DNA from 2 places in the Metapseudomonas lalkuanensis genome. Region 1 is predicted to be linked to the other one. Evidence: predicted binding sites of a transcription regulator. Region 1 holds the regulator's gene; the other holds the start of a gene.

What was found. Region 1 encodes FliA, which starts transcription of late flagellar genes. Its sites were predicted from a motif close to CTAAAGTTTNNNNNNNNNNNGCCGNTAA; they were not measured.
Region 2: a site for FliA is predicted at 2,789-2,816, ahead of FXN65_RS10390 (methyl-accepting chemotaxis protein). Genes of this name have one in related genera too.

What each region holds. Positions count from the first base shown of each region.
Region 1 covers NZ_CP043311.1:1,795,372-1,799,998, reverse strand. The annotation lists gene FXN65_RS08485 (chemotaxis protein CheA) at 1-866, opposite strand, end outside; gene FXN65_RS08480 (protein phosphatase CheZ) at 878-1,666, opposite strand; gene FXN65_RS08475 (chemotaxis response regulator CheY) at 1,687-2,061, opposite strand; gene fliA (RNA polymerase sigma factor FliA) at 2,145-2,891, opposite strand; gene fleN (flagellar synthesis regulator FleN) at 2,888-3,721, opposite strand; gene flhF (flagellar biosynthesis protein FlhF) at 3,797-4,627, opposite strand, start outside.
Region 2 covers NZ_CP043311.1:2,209,628-2,214,254, reverse strand. The annotation lists gene FXN65_RS10405 (heavy metal response regulator transcription factor) at 1-429, shown strand, start outside; gene FXN65_RS10400 (heavy metal sensor histidine kinase) at 429-1,778, shown strand; gene FXN65_RS10395 (undecaprenyl-diphosphate phosphatase) at 1,828-2,658, opposite strand; gene FXN65_RS10390 (methyl-accepting chemotaxis protein) at 2,929-4,563, shown strand.

The DNA of each region.
Region 1 (4,627 bases):
TCGTCGTCGGTGATGTGTTCGCCACCGGCAGCGGGAACGGCCGGGGGGGTGGGAGCCACGGGCGCAGCCGGGGTATTGGCGGCCGCTTCCACGGCACCGTTGAACTTGCCCTTGCCGTGCAACTGGTCGAGCAGGTCTTCGAATTCGTCATCGGAGATATCGTTACCCGCACCGGCAGTGGCCAGCGCCGACACCGGGGCGGACGCATGGGCAGCGACAGCGGCTTCCGGCTCCGCGGCACCGGCGAACTTGCCTTTGCCGTGCAACTGGTCGAGCAGCGCTTCGAACTCGTCGTCGGTGATTTCATCAGCGGCAGCGGCGACCGGTTCGGCGGCCTTGCCGGCGCTGTCACCCAGCGCGTCGAGCAGCTGCTCGAACTCGCTGTCGGTGATGTCGGCGGTTGCTTCGACGGGAGCCGGTGCTTCGACAGGCGCGGGGGCCGCCGGCGCCGCAGCGACGGGTGCAGGCTCGGCGCCGGCCGGTTCGGCCAGGCGCGCCAGGGCAGCCAGCAGCTCCGGCGTGGCGGGCGTCGGCTCGCTGCGCTCGCGCACCTCGCTGAACATCTCATTGACCGTGTCCAGGGCCTGCAGCACCACGTCCATCAGTTCGGCATCCACGCGGCGCTCGCCCTTGCGCAGGATGTCGAAGACGTTCTCGGCGATGTGGCAGCACTCCACCAGCGCATTGAGCTGGAGAAAACCGGCACCACCTTTCACGGTGTGGAAGCCACGGAAAATCGCGTTGAGCAGGTCCATGTCGTCAGGGCGGCTTTCCAGCTCGACCAGCTGCTCGGACAGTTGCTCCAGAATCTCGCCGGCCTCTACCAGGAAGTCCTGGAGGATTTCTTCATCGGCGTCGAAGCTCATATGAGCGCTCCCTAAAAGCCTAGGCTGGATAGCAGATCGTCGACGTCGTCCTGTCCGGACACTACGTCCTCACGTATATCGGCATGGATCTGCGGACCTTCACCCCTGGAAGGATTTTTTTCTTGTTCCAGCTCTGCACGTAGCGCGGCGTGGTCGTGCTCGATGCCGGCGTAGCGATCCACCTGGCTGGCCATCAGCACCAGCTTGACGAGGTTGCTCTCCACCTCGGTGACCAGTTGGGTCACGCGCTTGATCACCTGGCCGGTAAGGTCCTGGTAGTCCTGCGCCAGCAGGATGTCGTTGAGCTTGCTCGACAGGGCATCGGTATCGCGCTGGCTGCGGGCAAGGAACTGCTCGATGCGGCGAGCCAGGTCGCGGAACCCGTCCGCGCCGATTTCCCGGCGCATGAAGCGGCCCCACTCCGCGCCCAGCTGCTGGGCTTCGTCGCTCAGGCCGTTGAGCAGCGGCGCGCTTTCCTCCACCAGGTCCATGGTGCGGTTGGCGGCCTTCTCGGTCATGTGCACCACGTAGGAAAGGCGATCGGTCGCGTCCGCGATCTGCGACATTTCCTGGGCGTGGGGCAGATGCGGGTCGATCTGGAAGTTGACGATGGCGTTGTGCAGCTCACGGGTGAGCTTGCCGACTTCCTGGTAGAGGCCGCGATCACGGACGTGATTGAGTTCGTGGATGAGTTGCACGGCGTCGGTGAAGTTGCCTTTCTCGAGACTTTCCACCAGTTCCCGCGCACGGTCTTTCAGGGTCGACTCGAAGTCTCCCAGCAGGTGTTCATTCTGGTCCATGGTGCCCCCGCGGCTGACATTCAGCCGTTGACCCGCTCGAAGATCTTCTCGATTTTTTCTTTCAGCACCTGGGCAGTGAAAGGCTTGACCACATAGCCGTTCACGCCGGCCTGGGCGGCCTCGATGATCTGGTCGCGCTTGGCCTCGGCAGTCACCATCAGGACCGGCAGGTGCTTCAGGCGCTCGTCGGCACGCACGGCGCGCAGCAGGTCGATGCCGGTCATTCCGGGCATGTTCCAGTCGGTCACGAGGAAATCGAAGTTGCCGCTGTGCAGCATCGGCAGGGCCGTGGTGCCGTCGTCGGCTTCGGCGGTATTGGTGAAACCCAAGTCGCGCAAGAGGTTCTTGATGATGCGTCTCATCGTCGAGAAATCGTCAACGATGAGGATTTTCATGTTCTTGTCCAAGTCGACCTCCGTACAGTCTCAAACGCCCCTCTTGCCGGGTGCGCCGTTCAAATCTGGAAGCGGTGTGCCGTTCAGCGTGCTCGCCATTCGCCAAGCCGTGCGCGCAAGCGTGCCGCGCACTGGCTATGCAACTGGCTGACCCGCGATTCGCTGACCCCCAGCACTTCACCGATTTCCTTCAAGTTCAGTTCTTCGTCGTAATACAGCGCCAGTACCAGGCGCTCACGCTCGGGCAGGTTCGCGATGGCATCGGCCAGCGCGGCCTGGAAGCGTTCGTCTTCCAGATCATGGGAAGGTGAAAATTGGGTGACACCGGCGTCCTCGCGCAGACCGCCCTGCTCGCCTTCCTGCAACAGGTCGTCGAAGCTGAACAGGCGGCTGCCCAAGGTGTCGCTCAGAATGCCGTAGTAGTCTTCGAGACTCAATCCAAGTTCGGCAGCAACTTCCTGATCTTTAGCGTCGCGTCCTGTTCTCGCCTCGATGGTGCGGATGGCCTCGCTCACCATGCGGGTATTGCGGTGCACCGAACGCGGCGCCCAGTCGCCCTTGCGGACTTCATCGAGCATGGCTCCGCGAATGCGGATACCGGCGTAGGTTTCGAAGCTGGCGCCCTTGCTGCCGTCGTATTTCTTCGAAGCTTCGAGCAAGCCGATCATCCCGGACTGCATCAGGTCTTCCACCTGTACGCTGGCTGGCAGGCGCGCGAGCAGGTGATAGGCGATGCGCTTGACCAGGGGGGCATAGCGCTCGATCAACTGATGTTGCGAATCCCTTGCCTGAGCCTTGCCGTACATACGCAGTCCAGTGGCGGGTGTCATACAGGGGTTTCCGCGGAGGGCTGCTTGACCAGCCGCTCGACGAAGAACTCCAGGTGGCCCCGCGGATTGGCCGGCAGCGGCCAGCTATCGACCTTCTGCGCGATGGCCTTGAAGGCCAGCGAGCACTTCGAACGCGGGAAGGCTTCATAGACCGCGCGCTGCTTCTGCACGGCCTTGCGCACCGACTCGTCGTACGGAACGGCGCCCACGTACTGCAGGGCGACGTCGAGGAAACGGTCGGTGACCTTGGTCAGCTTGGCGAACAGGTTGCGCCCTTCCTGCGGGCTGTGGGCCATGTTGGCCAGCACGCGGAAGCGGCTCATGCCGTAGTCGCGGTTGAGCAGTTTGATCAGTGCGTACGCGTCGGTGATCGACGTGGGTTCATCGCAGACGACCACTATCACTTCCTGGGCCGCACGGACGAAGCTGACCACCGAATCGCCAATGCCGGCGGCGGTGTCGATCACCAGTACGTCGAGGTTGTCGCTGATTTCGCTGAATGCCTGGATCAGGCCGGCGTGCTGCATGGGCGAAAGCTGCACCATGCTCTGGGTGCCGGAGGCGGCGGGGACGATGCGGATGCCCCCCGGCCCCTGCAACAGCACGTCGCGCAGGTCGCATTCGCCATTGATCACATCAGCCAGTGTGCGCTTGGCGGTGAGGCCGAGCAGGACGTCGACGTTGGCGAGTCCCAGGTCGGCGTCCAACAACATGACGCGGCGTCCGAGATCGGCCAATGCCAGCGAGAGGTTCACCGACACGTTGGTCTTGCCGACGCCACCCTTGCCGCCGGTCACCGCGATCACCTGTACGGGATGCATACTACCCATTTCAAATACCTTGCCTTAGGTCGACTGGGCCATTTGGCTGTCCAGCACCGCCCCTCTGGGCGGCTTACAAATTCTTCAACCGGCGCGCCGCGCCGGATTCTGATAGAGCCCGGCGAACAGGTCGGCCATGGCTTCTTCACTCGGGTCTTCCGGAGCCTGCAGGCTGACCGCACGGCTCACCAGCTGGTGGCTGCGGGGAACCTGCAGATCATCCGGGATTCGCGGGCCGTCGGCCAGATAGGCTACCGGGAGATGCTGGCCGATAGCCAGTCCCAAAACCTCACCCAGGCTGGCCGCTTCGTCCGCCTTGGTAATGATGCAACCGACCAGGCCGCAACGCTTGTAGCTGTGATAGGCCGCCTTGAGCACCTGGCTCTGGCTGGTAGCCGCCATCACCAGGTAATTCTTCGCGTTTATCGCCCGGCTGGCCAGCGCTTCGAGCTGCATGGTCAGGGCCGGATCGTTGATTGGCAGACCAGCGGTATCGATCAGCACCACGCGCTTGCGCGCCAGCGGAGCCACGGCCTGGGTCAGGGATTGGCCCGGATCGACCAGGGTCACCGGCACATTGAGGATGCGGCCAAGGGTCTTGATCTGCTCCTGGGCGCCGATGCGGAAACTGTCCATGCTCACCAGGGCGACGTTCTGCGCGCCGTACTTGAGCACGTAGCGGGCTGCCAGCTTGGCCAGGGTGGTGGTCTTGCCCATGCCGGCCGGGCCGACCAGGGCGATCACACCGCCCTCTTCCATCGGCTCGACCTGAGGAGTGCGGATGGCGTGGGCGAGATGCGCCAGGAGCATGCGCCAGGCCTGGCGCGGGTCGCTGACGTTGGCCACCTTGTCCAGCAGGGCGCGGGCCAGTTCGGCCGGCAGGCCCATGCGCTGCAGGCGGCGCCAGAGGCTGGC
Region 2 (4,627 bases), 410 kb from region 1:
GAAGAACGCGTCCACGGCCTGGAACTGGGCGCCGACGACTACCTGATCAAGCCCTTCGCCTTCGCCGAACTCCTCGCCCGCGTACGCACCCTGCTCCGCCGTGGCGCCAGCGCCCCACAGGAGACCAGCCTGGACCTGGGCGACCTGCACCTCGACCTGCTGAGTCGTCGGGTCGAACGCGGCGGCCGGCGCATCGACCTCACAACCAAGGAGTTCGCCCTGCTGGAATTCCTCCTGCGGCGCCAGGGCGAAGTGCTGCCCAAGACACTGATCGCCGCCGAGGTCTGGGACATGCACTTCGACAGCGAAACCAATGTCATCGAAGTGGCCGTCCGCCGGCTGCGGGCGAAGCTGGACGACGATTTCCCCACCAAGCTGATCCATACCGTGCGCGGCATGGGCTACGTGCTGGAGGCGCGCGAAGGCTGATGCACGGACTCTCCCTCACCGCCCGCCTGGGCCTGCTGTTCGCCGCCTGCACCGCCGCCGTCTCGCTGATCGCCGGGGTGCTGTTCAGCCGCGCCAGCGAAGCGCACTTCATCGAACTCGACCAGCAACTGCTGGAAACCCGCCTGGATGCCTTCCGCGCCCTGGTCAGCGGCGTCGACAGCCCCGCCACCCTGGCGCCTCGGCTGGAAGCCCTGCAAGCCGAACTGCGCCTGCACCCGGATCTCACCCTGCGACTGGAAGGCCGCAATGGCAGTTACTGGTTCAACAGTGCTGACGGCCTTCGCGCACCGGCTCGCGAAGGGCTCCATGACTGGCAGCAAGATGGCATCGACTACCGGGTGCTGAGCGCGCCACTGCGACCCGAAGACCCGGATTCGCCACGACTGGCACTGGCCCTGGACATCACCCATCACCAGCACTTTCTCGAACGCATGCAGCGGCTGATCTGGCTTACCGTGGGGCTCTCCGCCCTGGCCACCGCCCTGCTCGGCGCCTGGGCCGCACGTAGCGGCCTGCGCCCCCTGCACCGCATGGCCGAGGTGGCCGCCGGGGTTTCCGCCAGCTCCCTGACCACCCGCCTGGCCGACGATCAGGTCCCTCAGGAGCTGGTGGAACTGGTACGCGCCTTCAACGCGATGCTGGGCAGGCTGGACGATGCCTTCCAGCGGCTTTCCGCCTTCTCCGCCGACATCGCCCACGAGTTGCGCACGCCGCTGTCGAACCTGCTGACCCAGACCCAGGTGATCCTCAGCCAGGATCGCGGCAAGGACGAATATCGCGAAGCCCTCCACTCCAACCTGGAAGAGCTCCAGCGACTGGCCCAGATGGTCGGCGACATGCTGTTCCTGGCCAAGGCAGAGCACGGCCTGCTGGCGACCCGTCGCGAGCCCCTGGCGCTGGGAGCCGAACTGGACACCCTGCTGGACTACTTCAGCCCCCTGGCCGAGGACCGCCAGGTGACCATGAGCCGCAGTGGCGATGCCCGGCTCAGGGCCGACCGGAACATGCTGCGCCGTGCGCTTTCCAATCTGCTGGACAATGCCCTGCGCTTCACCCCGGAAGGCGGGCGCATCGAACTGAACCTGGCCAGCGATGCCCACGGCCTCAGCCTCACCGTGGCCAACAGCGGTCCGGAAGTACCCGCGGAACTGCTGCCGCGACTCTTCGACCGCTTCTACCGTGCCGACCCCGCGCGCCGCGAGGGTCGCGAGCATGCCGGCCTGGGCCTGGCCATCACCCGCTCCATCGTGCGCGCCCATGGCGGAGAAATCCGCTGCGAATCCGCCAACGGCTGGACGCGCTTCATCCTCGAATTCCCCACCCCCTGAAACGCAGAAGGCGCACCACCTGGTGCGCCTTCTCGACTCTACGAACGACTCAACCCTGTGCGGTGGACCAGTCGATCATGCCGAACTGCCAGGTGGCCAGGATCAGCAGGCCGAAGCCGATGCGATACCAGGCGAAGGCCGCGTAGCTGTGGCTGCCGATGAACTTCAGCAGGCTGCGGACAGCGATCATGGCGAACAGGAACGACACTACGGAGCCCAGGGCGAACACCGGCAGGTCGCTCGGCTGGAACAGGTCGCGGTACTTGTAGCCCGAGTAGACCGCGGCACCGACCATGGTGGGCATGGCGAGGAAGAAGGAAAACTCGGTGGCGGCCTTGCGCGAGAGGCCGAACAGCAGGCCGCCGATGATGGTGGCGCCGGAGCGCGAAGTACCCGGCACCAGCGCCAGGCATTGGGCACAGCCAACTTTCAGAGCGTGCTTCCAGGTCATTTCGTCGACGGTTTCGGCCTGCACCTGGTGCTGGCGCTGTTCCGCCCAGAGGATGACCACACCGCCAACCACCAGGGCGGACGCCACGGTGATGGGGTTGAACAGGTAGTGGTGGATCAGGTCGGAGAAGGCCACACCGAGGATCACCGCCGGGAAGAACGCCACCATCAGGTTGACAGTGAAACGCCGGGCACTGCGCTGGGTCGGCAGGCCGATGACGACATCGAGGATCTTGCGCCGGTATTCCCAGACCACCGCGAGGATGGCCGCCAGCTGGATGATGATGTTGAAGGCAATCGCCCGCTCACCGGTGAAGCCCAGCAGGTCCGCGACCACGATCTGGTGGCCGGTGCTGGAGATCGGCAGGAACTCCGTCAGGCCCTCGACAACCCCCAGAATGATGGCCTGCAAGGCCGTCCACAAATCCATCGAAACTCTCCCCCGAGGCGCACTCTTCTGGCGGCCTTTTCGTTACGAATATGCAGGTAACTGGCGCCGTGAGCGTGCCGTTCGGCGATGAGACCGGGCACCGGCGGCCAGGTTCCGGGGACGAACGAGCCTTCAGCTTTGCCCCGAAGCGCCGAAATGCTAACAGAGAGCCATCTGGAAATCGCGGCTAAAGGCTGATTGAAAACGTCCGGCCGGCCTGCTCTGCTTCCGGCACGTGGTCAATAACAAGAAACCAGGAGTTCCCGCCCCATGCACAGCTTGCGCAACCTGCCGATCAGCCGCCGTCTCTGGCTGATCCTGATAGTCGCGGTATTCATGCTGGTCACCCTCGGCGTACTGATGCTGCAGCAGATCTACAACGACCTCTACACGGGCAAGGAGCAAAAGACGCGCCACGTGGTCGAGACCGCTGCCGGCGTGCTGCAGTACTACCAGGCCCAGGAATCCGCAGGCACCCTGACCCGCGAAGAGGCGCAGAAGCAGGCCATGCAGGCCGTGCGTGCGCTGCGCTACGACAAGGGCGACTACTTCTGGATCAACGACCTGACCCCACGCATGGTCATGCATCCGACCAACGCCAAGCTGGAGGGACAGGACCTCTCCGGCTACAAGGACCCTGACGGCAAAGCGCTGTTCAACGAGATGGTGCGCGTGGCCAAGACCAACGGCGCGGGCCTGGTCGCCTACCGCTGGCCCAAGCCGGGCGCCAGCGACCCGGTACCCAAGGTGTCCTACGTCCAGCTGTTCGCCCCCTGGGGCTGGGTGATCGGCTCGGGCATCTACATCGACGACATGCAGGCCGAGTTCCGCGCCCAGGCCATTCGCGCGTCAGCAGTCGGATTGGCCATCGCCATCGTCATGGCCTTGCTGGTCATCCTCATCGCCCGCAGCATCACCCGGCCGCTGGACGAGGTGGTGTCCGCGATGGCCAGCATCGCCAGCGGCGAAGGCGACCTCACCAGCAACCTGGACACCCAAGGTCGCGATGAGATCACTGCCCTGGGCAGCCATTTCAATGCCTTCACCGGCAAGCTGCGCGGCGTGATCCGCCAGTCCCTGGATGCCGCCAATGCCCTCGACCAGGCCGCCAGCAACCTGGACGGCATCGCCAGCCAGGGTCTGCGCCAGAGCGAGCAGCAATCCCTGCAGATGGAGCAGGTGGCCACCGCCATCAACGAGGTCACCTACGGCGTGCAGGATGTGGCGAAGAACGCCGAGCATGCCGCCAGCGAAGTGCGCCACGCCGAAGAGCAGGCACGCCAGGGCCACGACAACATCGACAGCAGCCTGCGGCAGATCGACCAGCTCTCCGCCACCATCACCAAGGCGGTGGAAGTGATCCAGACGCTGGCCCAGGAAAGTGCCCAGATCGGCAGCGTGCTGGAGGTGATCCGCTCCATCGCTGAGCAGACCAATCTGCTGGCACTCAACGCTGCCATCGAAGCCGCCCGGGCCGGCGAACAGGGGCGCGGCTTTGCGGTGGTGGCCGATGAAGTCCGCCTGCTGGCCCAGCGCACGCAGAAGTCCACGGCGGAAATCCAGACGATGATCGAGCGCCTGCAGCAGAACTCCGAGGCGGCGGTCCAGGTCATCGACGAAAGCAGCCGGGCGTCCCGCGCCACGGTGGACCAGGCCAGCCAGGCCGGTGAGAGCCTGGCGCAGATCGCCCAGGCGCTGCGTAACCTCACCAGCCTCAACGCTTCCATCGCCAGCGCCACCCTGCAGCAATCCCACGTGGTGGAAGACATCAACCAGAACGTCACCCAGGCCGCCGGTCTGGCCCACAACAGCGCCAGTGCCGCGGAACAGACCACCGGGGCCAGCCAGCGCCTCGGGCAATTGGCCGAGCAGTTGAATCACTTGCTGGGCCAGTTCCGCGTGTAGCCACAACCCAGCCGAAACCGGAGGGAGCCGCTACAATCGGCGGCTTTCATCTTTGGAATCGGCA